Regions from separate parts of the Mesorhizobium sp. M0968 genome, predicted to be linked through region 2. Evidence: predicted binding sites of a transcription regulator. Region 2 holds the regulator's gene; each other region holds the start of a gene.
The links. Region 2 encodes LexA, which represses DNA repair genes until DNA is damaged. Its sites were predicted from a motif close to TGTTCNNNNTGTGTTCNG; they were not measured.
Positions count from the first base shown of each region.

Region 1: a site for LexA is predicted at 1,482-1,499, ahead of NKH67_RS24060 (YifB family Mg chelatase-like AAA ATPase). Genes of this name have one in related genera too.
Region 3: a site for LexA is predicted at 2,161-2,178, ahead of NKH67_RS20000 (DUF3072 domain-containing protein). Genes of this name have one in related genera too.
Region 4: a site for LexA is predicted at 3,024-3,041, ahead of parE (DNA topoisomerase IV subunit B). Genes of this name have one in related genera too.

Region 1 covers NZ_JAMYNL010000017.1:32,741-36,788, forward strand. Annotated here, with positions in the region: gene NKH67_RS24050 (GtrA family protein) at 1-270, shown strand, start outside; gene gshB (glutathione synthase) at 488-1,429, shown strand; gene NKH67_RS24060 (YifB family Mg chelatase-like AAA ATPase) at 1,592-3,124, shown strand; gene NKH67_RS24065 (malate synthase G) at 3,376-4,048, opposite strand, start outside.
Region 2 covers NZ_JAMYNL010000014.1:50,000-54,047, forward strand. Annotated here, with positions in the region: gene NKH67_RS22085 (ComEC/Rec2 family competence protein) at 1-2,282, shown strand, start outside; gene lexA (transcriptional repressor LexA) at 2,276-3,010, opposite strand; gene kynU (kynureninase) at 3,458-4,048, shown strand, end outside.
Region 3 covers NZ_JAMYNL010000011.1:59,731-63,778, reverse strand. Annotated here, with positions in the region: gene NKH67_RS20010 (hypothetical protein) at 14-907, opposite strand; gene NKH67_RS20005 (hypothetical protein) at 1,547-1,672, shown strand; gene NKH67_RS20000 (DUF3072 domain-containing protein) at 1,906-2,124, opposite strand; gene NKH67_RS19995 (Crp/Fnr family transcriptional regulator) at 2,513-3,187, opposite strand; gene NKH67_RS19990 (hypothetical protein) at 3,563-3,793, shown strand; gene NKH67_RS19985 (GSU2403 family nucleotidyltransferase fold protein) at 3,787-4,048, shown strand, end outside.
Region 4 covers NZ_JAMYNL010000002.1:23,286-27,333, forward strand. Annotated here, with positions in the region: gene gcvP (aminomethyl-transferring glycine dehydrogenase) at 1-1,597, shown strand, start outside; gene NKH67_RS02965 (GGDEF domain-containing protein) at 1,670-2,839, opposite strand; gene parE (DNA topoisomerase IV subunit B) at 3,112-4,048, shown strand, end outside.

The sequences.
Region 1 (4,048 bases), on a different contig from region 2:
GCTCGCATCATCTCGATCGGTTTTGCCTTGTCCGTCACCTGGCTGATCAATCGCCATCTGACCTTCTCGCCTTCCAGCCGCGGCGTCGCGCAAGAGGGCGCACGCTATGGCGGCGTCGGCATCGCCACCAGCCTCGTCAATTATCTCGTCTATTGCGCCATGCTGTTCGCGCTGCCGATGGTGCCGCCGCTCGTCGCCCTTGCGGTCGCCTCGCTGGTTGCCATGGCGCTGTCCTTCCTCGGCTATTCCAAGCTGGTCTTCGACCGCTGAACGCACATCGCATTGGGGTCTGCGCCAGAAGCGCAGCCTCATCATGACCTTGGCCGATTGGCAGAGGCCGCCGATTTCCTTATATCGCTCTCGTCGATGCATCGGCCCGAAAAATCGGAAATGATTTTCGGAAAGCACGATGCATGGATTCAAAGTGTTGGAGCGTATGTGCGTCCGGGTGGACGCACGTTTGTTGCAACTGCGCCGGAGAGCACCCATGCCCCTGAAAGTCGCCGTCCAGATGGACCACATCTCTACCGTGTCGATTGCCGGCGACACGTCGTTTGCGCTGTCGCTGGAAGCGCAGCGGCGCGGGCACCAGCTGTTCCACTACACGCCCGACCGGCTGTCGCTGCGCGAAGGCAAGGTGTTTGCCCGTATCGAGGCGATGCAGGTCCGCGACGAGAAGGGCAACCATTATTCGCTGGGCGAGAAGGTGCGCACCGATCTTGCGGAGATGGACGTCATCCTTTTGCGGCAGGATCCGCCCTTCGACATGAACTACATCACCACCACGCATATCCTCGAGCGCATCCACCCAAAGACGCTGGTGGTCAACGACCCGGCCTGGGTGCGCAACAGCCCGGAAAAGATCTTCGTCACCGAATTTCCCGACCTGATGCCGGACACGCTGATCACCAAGGACCCGCTCGAGGTCGCCGCCTTTCGCAAGGAGTTCGGCGATATCATCGTCAAGCCGCTCTACGGCAATGGCGGCGCCGGCATCTTTCACCTGCACGAGGCCGACCGCAACCTCGCCTCGCTGCTCGAAATGTTCGGCCAGATGTTCCGCGAACCCTACATCGTGCAGCGCTACCTCAAGGAGGTGCGGGCTGGCGACAAGCGCATCATCCTGATTGACGGCGAGCCTGTCGGCGCCATCAACCGCGTGCCGGCCGAGCATGATTCGCGCTCCAACATGCATGTCGGCGGCCGCGCCGAAAAGACCGAATTGACGGAACGCGAACGCGAGATCTGCGCCCGCATCGGCCCCGCGCTGAAAGAGCGCGGCTTCATCCTCGTCGGCATCGACGTCATCGGCGACTACATGACCGAGATCAACGTGACCTCACCGACGGGCATACGCGAAGTGCAGCGCTTCGGCGGCGCCGACATCGCCAGCCTGTTCTGGGATGCCGTGGAGGAGAAGCGCAACTAGCCTCGCTTCGCGAGCGGCCGCGTTGCAAACCATTGCAGCCGTTGCGCTCAGCTGTTCCCCAAATGTTCTTGCCTTCGCCGGAAATCTGTGGTTGTCTCCGGTGACGCCGTTCGCGGCATGATCGCAAAGGCTTGGGGCAAAGCCTGCATCCGGGGTGAAGACATGGTGGCGCGGGTTCGCACGGTTGCTTTCCAGGGCATCGAGGCCGTGCCGGTCGACGTGCAGGTGATGATCGCGCCGGGCAAGGTCAACATGCACATCGTCGGCCTTGCCGACAAGGCTGTAGCCGAAAGCCGCGAGCGGGTGCAGGCAGCGCTGCATGCATCCGGCCTGTCGATGCCGTCGAAGAAGGTCACGGTCAATCTGGCGCCCGCCGACCTGCCCAAGGAGGGCAGCCATTACGATCTGCCGATCGCGCTCGGTTTGATGGCGGCGCTCGGCGCCATTCCGGGCGACATGCTGGCCGGCTATGTCGTGCTTGGCGAATTGTCGCTCGACGGCACCATTGCCGCGGTGGCGGGCGCGCTGCCGGCGGCGATCGGCGCCAATGCCGAAGGCAAGGGCTTGATCTGCCCGTTCGCCTGCGGGCCGGAAGCGGCGTGGGCCGGCAAGGATTTCGACATATTGGCGCCGCGCAGCCTGATCGCCATCGCCAATCATTTTCGCGGCACGCAGGTTTTGTCACGGCCGGAAGCCGGCATCCATGCCGCGGCGCGCGACCTGCCCGATCTCGCCGACATCAAGGGCCAGGAGACCGCCAAGCGGGCGCTGGAGGTGGCGGCCGCCGGCGGCCACAATCTTTTGATGGTCGGACCGCCGGGGTCGGGAAAGTCGATGCTGGCGCAGCGGCTGCCGTCGATCCTGCCGCCGCTGGCGCCCAAGGAATTGCTCGAAGTCTCGATGATCGCCTCGGTGGCCGGCGAACTCGGCGAAGGAAAACTCACCGACCGGCGGCCGTTCCGCGCGCCGCATCATTCGGCCTCGATGGCGGCGATGGTCGGCGGCGGTCTGCGCGTGCGGCCGGGCGAGGCCTCGCTTGCCCATCACGGCGTGCTGTTCCTCGACGAGTTCCCCGAATTCTCGCCGCAGGCGCTCGATGCACTGCGCCAGCCGCTCGAGACCGGCGACTGCATGATCGCGCGCGCCAATCATCGCGTCACCTATCCGGCGCGTATCCAGCTGGTCGCGGCGATGAACCCGTGCCGTTGCGGCATGGCCGGCGAGCCGGGCTATCGCTGCCTGCGCGGCGATCGCTGTCGCACCGACTACCAGGCGCGCATTTCCGGCCCGCTGCTCGACCGTATCGATCTCAGGATCGAGGTGCCGGCGGTCTCGGCCAGCGATCTGATCCGGCCGGACCGGGCGGAGAAAAGTGCCGCCGTCGCACTACGTGTTGCCCGCGCCCGTACGATCCAGCGAGAGCGCTTCGAGCGGCTCGGCGCGACCTCCGCCACCACCAACGCGCATTGCTCGCCGTCAGTCATCGAGGAGATCGCCATGCCCGACGCCGCCGGCCTGTCGCTGCTGAGGGATGCCAGCGAAAAGCTCGGCTTTTCCGCACGAGCTTATCACCGCGTCTTGAAGGTGGCGCGGACCCTGGCCGATCTCGAGACCAGCGAGACGGTCGGCCGCATCCATCTGGCCGAAGCGATTTCCTACCGCATGAGCTCGGAACGGATGGCACAGGCGGCGTGACGTTCCCCTCCCCCTTGAGGGGAGGGTGGCCGCGAAGCGGCCGGGTGGGGTCGCCGGTGAGACGCTCGGCCTGTCGCATTTCGAAACCGGCCGAGGTGCGGAGCGTTGCGATGCTCCTCCTAAGGCGCACCGTCAGAATTGGGTTGGCGCACTGCGTTGGCGACCCCACCCGGCCCTTCGGGCCACCCTCCCCTCAAGGGGGAGGGGGACGCCGGCGCTTACCCTTGGCCGGCGTGCATCGTGCTTTCGGTTCAGCCGTTATCCCGCGCCTTCAGCTCCAGCCGCCGTGCGTGCAGCACTGGCTCGGTGTAGCCGTTGGGTTGCACGCGCCCCTTGAAGACCAGGTCACAGGCGGCGAGGAAGGCGATGGACTTGTCGAAATCCGGCGCCATCGGCCGGTAGAGCGGATCGCCGTCGTTCTGGCGGTCGACGATCGCCGCCATGCGTTTCATCGTCTCCATGACCTGCTCGGGCGTGCAGACGCCGTGATGCAGCCAGTTGGCGATGTGCTGCGAGGAGATGCGCAGCGTGGCGCGGTCCTCCATCAGACCGACGTCGTTTATGTCAGGCACTTTCGAACAGCCGACGCCCTGGTCGATCCAGCGCACGACATAGCCCAGAATTCCCTGCGCGTTGTTGTCGAGCTCCTTCTGGATGTCTTCTGGCGACCAGTTCGGCCGCACAGCGACCGGCACCGACAGGATGTCGTCGAGTTTTGCCTTGGGCCGGCTCTTCAGCGCCGCTTGCACGGCATGGACGTCGACCTTGTGGTAGTGCGTGGCGTGCAGCGTTGCCGCCGTCGGCGACGGCACCCAGGCGGTGTTGGCGCCGGCCTTGGGATGCACGATTTTCTCGGCCAGCATCGCCGCCATCAGGTCGGGCATCGCCCACATGCCCTTGCCTATCTGGGCGTGGCCGGCCAAC
Region 2 (4,048 bases):
CCATCGTACGCCTGCCCAGGCGTTTCCGCCTCCCGTCACCGTCCCGTATCCGCAACAGCGTAACCACGGCGGCCGGTCTGGAACTCGACCGCGGCATCGCCTTCCTGCTGGTGCCGGTGTTCCTCGCATGCGGGGTGGTCGTTTATTTCGGGCTGTCGGTGGAGCCGGCCTTTCCACAGCCGATCGCAATCGCGCTCCTCGCGACCCTTTGTGCCGTCGTCTCGCGGTCATGGCCCAGGACGCGCCTGTGCTTCATGGTGGCGCTGCTCTGCGCGCTTGGCGTACTTGCCGCCAAGTTCGAGACATGGCGTGTCGGAACGCATATGCTCGGCTCCGAAATCTCGACGCGGCTGACGGGTCGCGTTGTATCGTACGAGCCCATGGCGAGCGGCCGCATCAGGCTGACAATCGATGTGATCTCAACGGCCAGGCCGACACTGCGCTACATGCCGGAACGGGTCCGCGTTTCGGCGATGAAGATACCGGCTGAGCTGACCGCCGGTTCCGAGATCACCGGCTATGTGCTGCTGCTGCCGCCGACCGGCCCGGTGCGGCCCGACAGCTATGATTTCTCGTTCGACAGCTATTTCGCCGGTATCGGCGGCAGCGGCTTTTTTCTCGGCAATCCGAAAGTCGTGTCGTCGGGCAGCATGCCGCTTGCCGCGCAGCTTTCTTCCGCGATCGAAGACGCGCGCGAATCCATCGCCGACCATATCCGCAGCCGCATCGGCGGTGCCGAGGGCGAGATTGCTGCTGCGCTGATCGTCGGCGTGCGCGCCGGCATTCCCGAGGAGATCAACGAAGCGATGCGGCGCACCGGCATCTACCACATCATCTCTATCTCGGGGCTGCATATGGCGTTGGTCGCCGGCACCATCATGGCGCTGCTGCGGGGTGCCTTTGCGCTGTTTCCCGATTTCTCATCGCGACGGCCGGTCAAGAAGTATGCCGCGGCCGCCGCGCTTTTTTCGATTGCGGCCTACCTCGTCTTTTCCGGCATTGTCGTGGCGGCCGAACGCAGCTTCATCATGCTGGCGGTGATGCTTATCGCCGTGCTGGTCGACCGGGCCGCGCTCACCATGCGCAACCTGGCGATCTCGGCCATCGCGGTCATCCTGGTGTCGCCGCACGAGGTGGTCGGTCCGAGTTTCCAGATGTCCTTCGCCGCGACGGCGGCCCTTGTCGGCGCCTATGCAGGCTGGTCCGATTACCGCGCCGGGAGGGCCACCACGCCGCCGCCGCGGCAGTCGCCGCTACGCCTTGCCACTCGAAAGGTCCTGCTGGGCATGTGCGGTCTGGCGATGACCTCGATCATTGCAGGGAGCGCCACGGCGCTTTTCGCCATATGGCATTTCCAGCGCGTGGCGCCGCTCAGCCTGTTCGCCAATCTGGCCATCATGCCCATCGTCTCACTGGTCGTCATGCCCTTCGCCGTTCTCAGCGCGCTGGCGATGCCGTTCGGTGCGGATGGCCCTTTCCTCTATGTCATGGGCAAGGGGCTGACGGCGATGATCGCCCTGTCCGGGTGGATCTCGGAGCGCTCGCCGATCGATGCGGTCGGGCTGATTTCGCTGAGATCCGTCCTTCTGGTGACGATCGCCCTCGTCATTGCCAGCATGGCGACGACGTGGTTGCGGCTGGCGGCACTTCCTTTTGCGCTCGCCGGCTTGCTGACGACAACGCAGACACGCATTCCCGACGTATTGGTCTCGGAGGACGCACGGCTGGTCGCGCTGTCGATCGGCAGCGGTGAACTCGCGGTCAACCGGGCACGCCCGAATGAGTTCACCATCGACAACTGGAAACGCGCGCTCACATCGGAGGCCATCGTCGCGCCGGAAACCCCTGGAAAGAACGACCCGCAATTCGACATTGCCGATCCGGCCGACCTGCCGCCGGGCATGCCGTTCATTTGCACGGACGGCCTCTGCCTTGCCAGGCATCCATCCGGCGCGATCATCGCGCAAGCCACGGACCGCGATACTGCGCGGCCAGCCTGCGCCTTTGCCAGCTTGATCGTCATCGACGACGCCACCGCCCATAACCCCTGCTACTACGACCGGCTGGTCCTCGTCGTCACCAAACGGCAACTGGCGCGCGCGGGAAGTGCCGCCGTCTATTTCGATCCACAAGCGGCAACACGCGCCGAGATCCGCTTCGCCGTCGAAAAATCATACCGGCCCTGGCACGTGCAACGGAAATTTTCACGCGCGGCACGGGGCCTGCCGCCATACCGCAGGGCCGACAATCCCAAAGCCGGCGCCAAGGGCGGAACTCAGTAGCGGCGGATCAGTCCGACGAGCTTGCCCTGCACCTTGACCCTGTCTGGTCCGAAGATGCGCGTCTCGTAGGCCGGATTGGCGGCTTCCAGGGCGATCGAGGCGCCCTTGCGGCGGAACCGCTTCAGCGTCGCTTCCTCCTCGTCGACCAGTGCCACCACGATCTCACCGGGGCTCGCCGTATCGGCATTGCGGATGATCACCGTGTCGCCGTCGAAAATGCCGGCCTCGATCATCGAATCGCCTTTGACCTCGAGCGCATAATGCTCGCCGCCCATGATCATATCCGGCGGCACCGAAATCGAATGCGTCTGGTGCTGGATGGCGTCGATCGGCACACCGGCAGCGATGCGGCCCATTACCGGGATCGAAACGGCGGCGACGACATCGTCGTCATTTCCGGCTGCGGGCACGCGCGACGATGTCGGCTTGCCCTGCCGAGGGGCGCCTTGCCCAAGGCTGCCCTGGATGACACTCGGCGAGAACTTGCGTGCCGCATTGAGGCCGGGGGCGATCGAGTCAGGCAGGCGTAGCACCTCCAGCGCACGGGCCCGGTTGGGCAAACGGCGAATGAAGCCGCGCTCCTCCAGCGCCGTAATCAGCCGGTGGATTCCGGATTTGGAAGCCAGGTCGAGCGCTTCCTTCATCTCGTCGAATGAAGGCGGGATACCGCTTTCCTTCAACCTTTCGTGGATGAACATAAGCAGTTCGTGTTGTTTGCGTGTCAGCATAGCGACCCCCAACAGAATCAGAAAAACAAACCCAGAACAAACACTATCTGTTCCAGTTGTGTTCCGCAACTGTTTAAAGTTTAATGAATGCGTTAAGGCTCGGGAAACAAACGACGTCCCCTACCGGCGTAACGCATTTTCACCGCCGCGAGCCTCATCGCCTTGATTCTGCTTTCGTTTGCGCCCTTCTGGCCTCCTAGAAGGCGGCACTGGCATCGGCCGTCGGTCGGCAAAAGGCACGGAATTGAACCCGTATCGACTGTGCGGTTTGGTCAATGCACCGTGAACGAAACGAACTCAAAACGCCAACCTCGGGTTAAGTCCCGGTTTCCACCGCCTGGTCAGGCTGCTTCTCGCCGGTGGAGCCTTGCTGCGCGCAACCAAGTAATGGAAGAACAGTCGATGCGTGTCCGGCGTTGCGTTGGATCTTGGGGGAGCAGACAAATCATGACAGGAATTCCCGATCTCGTGGCCATAAAGGCGATGGATGCCGCGGATCCGCTGCGCGCGATGCGCGACCGCTTTGTGTTGCCGCAAGGAGTGATCTATCTCGACGGCAATTCGCTAGGAGCTGCTTCACGTGCCGCTTTCGATGAACTGCACAAGGCCGCGACCGAAGAATGGTCGCATGATCTCATCCGCGCATGGAACACGGCCGGCTGGTTCAACATGCCGCTTGAACTTGGCGACCAGCTCGGGCGCCTGATCGGGGCCGCGGCCGGCCAGACAGTGGTCTGCGACACGACATCGGTCAATATCTACAAGCTGCTGCACGCCGCCATGGCCATGCGACCGGAGCGGCAGGTCATCGTCGCCGAGGGCGATAGTTTTCCGACGGACCTCTACATGGCCGAGGGTGTGGTTTCGACGCGAAAAGATACGCTGCTGCGCCTCTCGGGAGTCGACGCGCCGACCATCGAAGAGCTGATCGACGAACGCACCGCTGTGGTGCTGGTCAACCACGTCAACTATAAGTCGGGCGAACTGCGCGACATGCCGGCGCTGACGCGCAGGGCTCAGGAAGCCGGGGCGATGATC
Region 3 (4,048 bases), on a different contig from region 2:
AACGGCCCCAGCTTCAAAAGCTAGAACAATGCCATAAGCCTTGTGCCCTTCTTCGCGCCAGGCTTCGAGCTATTTGGCGAGCTATCCTGAGTTCGGCCAGCGTTGGTTGCCACCAGCCTCGCTGCCGTTCCGGTAATCCGGCAGCACGCCGAGCGGGCCATGTTCTAATCAATTCAGCCAACGTCGCCGGACGCCATCGGCCCCAGACGTGGTCGACGTTCGCCTCGATCAAATGCGGATAGAACGCTGCTATCTGCGAGGCGTCGACGAGTTCACCCGAAATCTCGGTGAAGACCACGATACCGTATTGCTCCGTTGCCACGGCACGGCCAAGCCGGGGTAAATCGTCCGGGGGCAGTGGGTAGCGACGTCGCCTGCGTTCGGCATACCGCAATCTGGCGGCTTTATGTTCCTCGGAGTCTTTGGACGCTTCTCGTCGCCGTTTCCTCTCCTCCGGTTCTGCGCGGCCTGCGGCCCTTTCGATGCTTGGCCAATGGCGCTTCAACTCCTCGTATGAGCGGAAAGGCACCCTCCAGGCCCGCAGTTCGTCGTCCCAGCTCGCCCATGGAACGGCTCGTAGTTCCTCAAGAACCGTCCGCGAATAAGGCGTGCGGATGCGCAGGTCGTCCGCGACTTCCAGATACCGGCTCGACAGGGGATCGAAGGCGAAGGCATCCCGTCCCTTGCTGTCATCATGTGCTGCTCGCAAATCCGCCTCTTGCACAAGCCAGCGCTGGATCCGCCGCTCTGCAGTCTTTCCTGGCACGAACCAGGTTCTGCGCTCGTCACTCCACCTGGCGCGCGGGAATGTCTGTCGAAACCGCTCAACCGCCGCACGATCGTACGGAAAGCGCGCTTCGGCACCAGGAGCCGTCTGCGGTGCAGCAGGGGCGTCGGATTTTTCCATCAGATTGCGAAGCACAGCATGCGCGCAAACAACGCGGTGCAGCTCATTTGGGTCCAAGAACATCAGAACGTATAGTTAGACCTGCAAGAGGAAGCCGATGAGGCGATCGGTGAAGACGCTCCCGCCTTACATATGCCGCTACGGTTGACCAGGATCCGCGTGAGAACTTCACGTTTGTGCTCCGATTGGCACCGGGTCCTGACGCATCGTGCTTTCGGTTGTTCTGTGGTTCCTCGACCGATAGCAGGACGGCGAGCCCGCGTCGCCGGAGGATAAGAACGACGCGGGCCGATCGGAGATATCCGATCTGGCAGCAAAAATATGAGGGAAAGAGTTTGCTGCGTGGGCAGAACTTTTCCTGCGCGCCGGTGTTCCATCGCGTGAGGAAAAAAGCCCGCCGCACAGGTTGATGCGGCGGGTCGATCAAACGCTGTTGCACCGAGCGGGGGGTCGGACATGCCCGGTGCGCGCGGACCACGCGAACTTTAGATGCACCAGCTGCGATGCGTCCACCAACCGACGGTTGGAGTTTCATTCCGAGAACTGTCTCACAGTGCGAAGCGGGCAAGTAGTTTATCGGGAACCCAGCCTTGGCACAGCACGTTGCTCAGTCGCTGGCCTTCGCAAAGGATGCATACAATGGCGAAAGACATATCTCGCGAGGAAGAGCAACGCGGCACCGAAAAAGTTTTCTTCTGGGGCGCTGCAATCGCCCTTGTCCTGTTTGTGTCTTTGGTGACCATCGCCCTCGTCGGAAGGGCCTGATCTGTTTCGACAGTAGGATTGGATCGGCGGGTGCGAGGTCTCGGTGGGTTTAGGGCGAATGCCGGGCTGTTGTACCCTATGAGCCGCTCCCATCCGCCGTTTGTCGTCTCGATCGCCGGTCGAGCCACAATGCACTGAATTCAGAAGATTCATTGCGGGTCACCTGCACCAAAACTGTCCCAATCCATCCGATCGGCTGTCCTTTGCTAGAGACGAAAAGCCACGGGCGGACGCTACAGGCCTAACTTTTCCCGGAGTGCACCAATGCGTTTAGAAGCTTCCGCCTTGCTAAGGCCGTCGGCATAGGCCTCAGGGTCGTCGGCCTGTTCGGCCAGAGTTTTCAGATATGAGGCTTGTGCGGGAGTCATTGGGTCATCTCCGCTGACCCAATCTTCCGGGTCTTTTCCGACATTTGCCGATGCCTCGATTTTTGGGTTGTGCCGGTCGCCCATGGTCAATCTCCCTTGATTGATCAGCACAATGAGAAACGATCATGATTTGTTCCGCCACAGTCACCGACCTGGTCAGTGTGTGGGATCGGTCGGAGTAACGTCGACGCTGGCCGGGACCCGGACAACACGTCGACTGCGGCTGGATGGTGGTTCCCGCGCCGGACTGGCAGCCATATCCTGCTCTGGTCGCCAACGGCGCTGACAGAGCCTCCGGTCTCAACATATCAATTCTTTGCGGGAAGGGAGAGACTCGGCGTCCCTCACTCAACGGTCGCAACCAGCAGGGGTTGCCCTTCGCGAATCGAGACCCCCCGCCCAGCATTAGCGATGGCCTGCCGCTTTAGGTAGTTTGTCTCATCCCATCGGCGGACTTCGATATTGGCGCGGATCATGGAGATGCCTGCTCGCCGATCAGGCGCGCATATTCCGCCTCCGGCTGGCCATATGAGCTGTTTGCCAAGGTGATGAGACCAATTCGATCACGGACGATGACCTCGCCACGATTTGACCTGATCAGACCGCGGCCTTCCAGCATTTGAAGTGCCAGGGTGACGCCCGGCCGTCGTACACCCAACATGACCGACAGGAATTCATGGGTAATCGGCAGCCGGTCGCCTTCTATGCGGTCGTTGCACATGACCAGCCATCTTGCCAGCCGTTCTTCCAGTTTCAAACGCGCATTGGCGAGGGCGGTATAGCTTGCCTGGATCCACGCGTAGTGCACGTACCGCAGCAGAAAAAGCCGCAGCGTCGGGCTGTCGGAAAGCGCCTTTGTGAATGGCTCGGCGTCCATGCTGGCAACCTCGGCATTCGCTTGAATGTAGCAGTCGTGCGGCGATCGATCGCCGCCCATGATCAGCGCCGAGCCGGTCATGCCCTCGAAACCAATGACTATAACTTCGGCGTCGACCTCCGGCCGGAGTTTCGCCACCATCGAGCCGATCCCCGTCTCAAAGAAGTAGACGGCCTCGATAGCGGCGTTTGCGGTTTCGAGCTGCGTCCTCAATGGCAGAAAGCTACTGTGAAGGTGAGGCCTGAGCAATTGAAGGTCGGCCGGAGACATGCGCCGCAGCAGTTCGTTTCTGTATACAGGCTCTGGGCTAGGAATTGGCTGTGGCGCCCGATCGCGGTCTTCTGAGTTTGCGACGCCAATTTTGGAGGTGTTGGGGCTGCTCATGGCTCCCTCCCGAATTGGGGCGGAAGCACGATGCTCGCTCACAGCCGGCGATGCCCTTAATGTTTATCACCGATCAAAGCAGAGTACGCCTTTCAAACCGGCGAGTCCCGAGAATTATCCGTCGGTCGATGCGGCATGTCCACCTCTCCGGGCCTCCGCGCCCCTGTCTCATAGCAGAGGAACAACCGCACTCGCATCCTTTCGGCACCGCCAGAACCCTCCGGCTGAATGTCTCTTCGGTGCCGCAAATGGAGATGTTGCATGGCTCGATCCGTAGAGCACGTTTTCAAAGACCATCTGAGGCTGCGTTCCGCCGGCGATCTCGAGCAGAATCTCAGGCACAGTTATGCCGACGTCGTCCTCTTGGCCGCGAATCCGAATCTGGTGGGCCATGATGCCGCGCGCGTGTCGTCCAAACACCTGCGCGGCCAATTGCCCGAAGGTGAGTTCAAGTACCTCTCAAAACAGGTTCGCGGTCCCACACACTGCTGATCTGGTCTGGCATAATTGGAAAACGCCCCTGCTTTCGAAGCAATCGCCATCGATGGAAAAGGCGGACCGTTAGGGCTCGTGGTTCCCGATCCGCGTATTTTTGCTGCTCACAATTCTGGGTCTCAAAACGAGCTGATCGCGAGCCAGTCAAGCGCGGTCGTGACTTGGCCCAAGCGCAAGTGGTTATCCGGCTGACGACGCAGTATCTCGAGCATCTCACCTACGAAGCAAGCGAGCTTCGGGCCCTCCCCAGGG
Region 4 (4,048 bases), on a different contig from region 2:
CGCCGACCATGTCGGCATCAGCTTCGACGAGACCTCCACCGAAGCCGATCTGGAGGCGATCGCAGCACTTTTCGGCGCCAAGGCCGGCGTTGCCGCCGGCAGTTCCATGCCAGGAAAACCGCGCGGCAACGAGTTTCTCACCCAGCCCGTCTTCCGCGAAAACCACTCGGAAACCGACATGATGCGCTTCCTGCGCCGGCTGTCCGACAAGGACCTGGCGCTTGACCGCGCCATGATCCCGCTCGGCTCCTGCACCATGAAGCTCAACGCCGCCGCCGAAATGATGCCGGTGAGCTGGCCTGATGTCGCCAACCTGCATCCCTTCGCCCCGGCTGACCATTCGACCGGCTATCGCGCCATGATCGACGAGCTGGAAGGCTGGCTGGCGGAGATCACCGGCTTCGACGCGGTGACCCTGCAGCCCAATGCCGGCAGCCAGGGCGAATATGCCGGGCTGCTCGCCATTCGCGGCTACCACCGCTCACGCGGCGAAGGCCATCGCACCGTCTGCCTGATCCCGTCCTCGGCGCATGGCACCAATCCGGCAAGTGCTGCCATGGCCGGCATGAGCGTCGTCGTCGTGCGCTGCACCGAGGACGGGAATATCGATACGGCCGACCTGCAGGCCAAGGCGGCCGAGCATGCGCACAACCTTGCGGCGCTGATGTTCACCTATCCTTCGACGCATGGCGTCTTCGAGGAAGGCGCGCGCGATCTCTGTGCCCTCGTCCACAGCCATGGCGGCCAGGTCTATTTCGACGGCGCCAACCTCAACGCGCTGGTCGGCCTCGCCCGTCCCGGCGATATCGGCGCCGATGTCTGCCACATGAACCTGCACAAGACCTTCTGCATCCCGCATGGCGGCGGCGGCCCCGGCGTCGGCCCGATCGGCGTCAAGGCGCATTTGAAGCCATATCTGCCCGGCCACGTCACCGAAGGCTCGGCCCATGCCGTGGCGGCGGCACCGTTCGGCAGTGCCTCCATCCTGCCGATCACCTGGATGTATATCCGCATGATGGGCGCTTCCGGCCTGAAGCAGGCGACCGAGACGGCGATCATCTCCGCCAACTATGTGGCGACGCGGCTTGGCGAGCATTTCCCACTGCTTTACAAAGGGCGCAACGGACGCGTCGCGCATGAATGCATCCTCGACACCCGCGTGCTCAAGGACAGCGCCGGCATCAGCGTCGACGATATCGCCAAGCGGCTGATCGACTATGGCTTCCACGCGCCGACCATGTCGTTCCCGGTGGCCGGCACGCTGATGGTCGAGCCGACCGAGTCCGAGCCCAAGCGCGAGCTGGATCGTTTCTGCGAGGCGATGATCGCCATAGCCGGCGAGGCAGCCAAGGTGGCGAAGGGCGAATGGCCGTTGGGCGACAATCCTCTGGTCAACGCGCCGCACACCGCCGCCGAGGCATTGGCCGGCCAGTGGACCCATCCCTATTCGCGTCTGGAGGCAGCCTATCCAGCCGGCGATGCCGACACCGCAGCAAAGTACTGGCCGCCGGTGTCACGCATCGACAATGTCGCCGGCGACCGCAACCTTGTCTGCTCCTGCCCGCCGCTGTCGGAATATCTGGGTGCGGCGGAATAGATCATGATCCCGAAAAGTGGAATCCGGTTTTCGGACAAGATCATGGGTCTAACAAGAAGATAGAAACCTCAATCAGGCAGAACGCAAGGCCGGCCCGTCGGCCTTGCTCGCCCGGTCCCGGACGACGACGCGATTTCGCCCGGCGCGCTTTGCCGCATAGAGTGCTGCGTCGGCTTCGGCCAGCACATCGTCGAGACCGGTGCCGTTTGTTCCGCCAAAGCCGATGCCGCCGCTGACTGTGCTTCGCAACGGACCGAGTTGGGTGGCCACGACTTCCGTGCCGAAGGCGACGCTGATCTTGCTCGCAATGTCATAGGCCTTCTCTTCCGTCATCCGCGACATGACGAGCACGAATTCCTCGCCGCCCAACCGGAAGGCGTCGACGCCGGTCCGGGCGTATTTCCTGATGACGGCGGCAAAGCGGCACAGAACCTGGTCGCCGACCGGGTGACCGAATACGTCGTTCGTCCTCTTGAAATGGTCAAGGTCGAACATGGCAACGGACATGAACGGACCGAAGACCCGCTCGCCGTAGAGTGCCGTCAACGCCCGCCGATTCATCAGCCCGGTCAATGGATCGGTCATCGTCTCGGCCTTCAGTTCGATCTGCGCCTGCAAATGGTGCAGGGAGAGCGTCAATGCGCCGAGCCCGGTCATGCAGGCGACGGCCACGACGGAATTCACCCGCTCGGCCCAATTGTCCGGTGCTACACCGAGCACCCATTGGCCCGTGACCAGCAGGACCGCGCCGCAAAGTCCGAACGACAGGGCACAGACGCCGCTCAGGAACGAGACGACCAGCAATATCCGGCGATCGTGACCACCCTCAATCCAGAACATCGCCCCGATGAGCGAGAGCAGCGCCGTTACCGTCGCGTAGGTGACAATAAAGCCGACACCATCAAACCCGAGATACGTCGCGCCCGCGCAAACGGCCATCGCAACCAAGGTCGGCAAGATGGCTCGCCTGTAGTCGCCTATGCCGAGGTATTGCATGGCCGACAGGCAGATGATCAGGAAGCCGAGGCTGAGCAGCGCAAGCACGATCTGGCAAAGCCAGGCGCTTGGATCCCTGGTGTAATGCCAGAACAACACCACATGTGCGACGAGCACGAGAATGCCACACGCCACCGTCAGCACAAAGCGTGCCTGTGGCGCGCTGAACCAGATGGCAAACATGGTGATGCTAAGGCACGTGCCCGACAGCGCCGCCGCGAGCAGGAGCGAACTGTAATCCAACATGCTTAAGCGACTGCCTCTTGAGGGTTCCGCTGCATTCTAGGTCAGCGACAGTCCGCAAATACCGCCTTTTAGCCAATCTTCCGGCGTAACCTTCGGACAGGGTTTACAAAACGTCGATGCTCCACCTTCGACCCCATTTCCGCCGCTTGGCTGTCGAATGGTTTTGCAGTAAGAGGCCCTATCCTCGAACGTAACAGGAACCACCGTCGCCTGCCCGCCAAAAGCGTGGCAGTATCGGGTGGTGATTCGCAGCATCGGAATCCAGGACCGGCATGGACGACAATAACGATCTTTTCGCCAAATTGGACAAGCAGCCGCAACCGGCTCGCGCCGCCGCGCGCCCGGCCGACCCGCTGGTGCAGGCGGCGAAGCGGCCGGCGCCCCGCGACGCCAGCGAGAGCTATAGTGCCGCCGACATCGAAGTGCTGGAGGGGCTGGAACCGGTGCGCCGCCGCCCGGGCATGTACATTGGCGGCACCGACGACAAGGCGATGCACCATCTGTTCGCCGAGGTCATCGACAATTCGATGGACGAGGCGGTCGCCGGCCATGCGACCTTCATCGATGTCGAGCTTTCCGCCGACGGATACCTGTCCGTCACCGACAACGGCCGCGGCATTCCGGTCGATCCGCACCCGAAATTCAAGAAGCCGGCGCTCGAACTCATCATGACGACGCTGCATTCAGGCGGCAAGTTCGACAGCAAGGTTTACGAGACGTCCGGCGGCCTGCACGGTGTCGGCGTTTCCGTGGTCAACGCGCTGTCCGACCATCTCGAGGTCGAGGTGGCGCTGGGAAGGAAACTTTATCGGCAAAAGTTCTCGCGCGGCATTCCTGTGACCGGCCTGGAGCAGCTCGGGGAGGTGCACAACCGCCGCGGCACGAAGATCCGCTTCCATCCAGACGAGCAGATTTTCGGCAAGGGCGCTGCTTTCGAGCCGACGCGGCTCTACCGCATGGCGCGGTCAAAGGCTTATCTGTTCGGCGGTGTCGAAATCCGCTGGACCTGCGACCCGTCGCTGATCAGGGAAAAGGACACGACGCCGGCCAAGGCAGAATTCCATTTTCCGGGCGGCCTCAAGGATTATCTGAAAGCCTCGCTCGGCGACGAATTCCAGGTGACCCGTGAAATGTTTGCCGGTAAGAGCGAGAAGCAGGGTGGCCACGGTTCGCTCGAATGGGCGGTGACCTGGTTCGGCGGCGACGGTT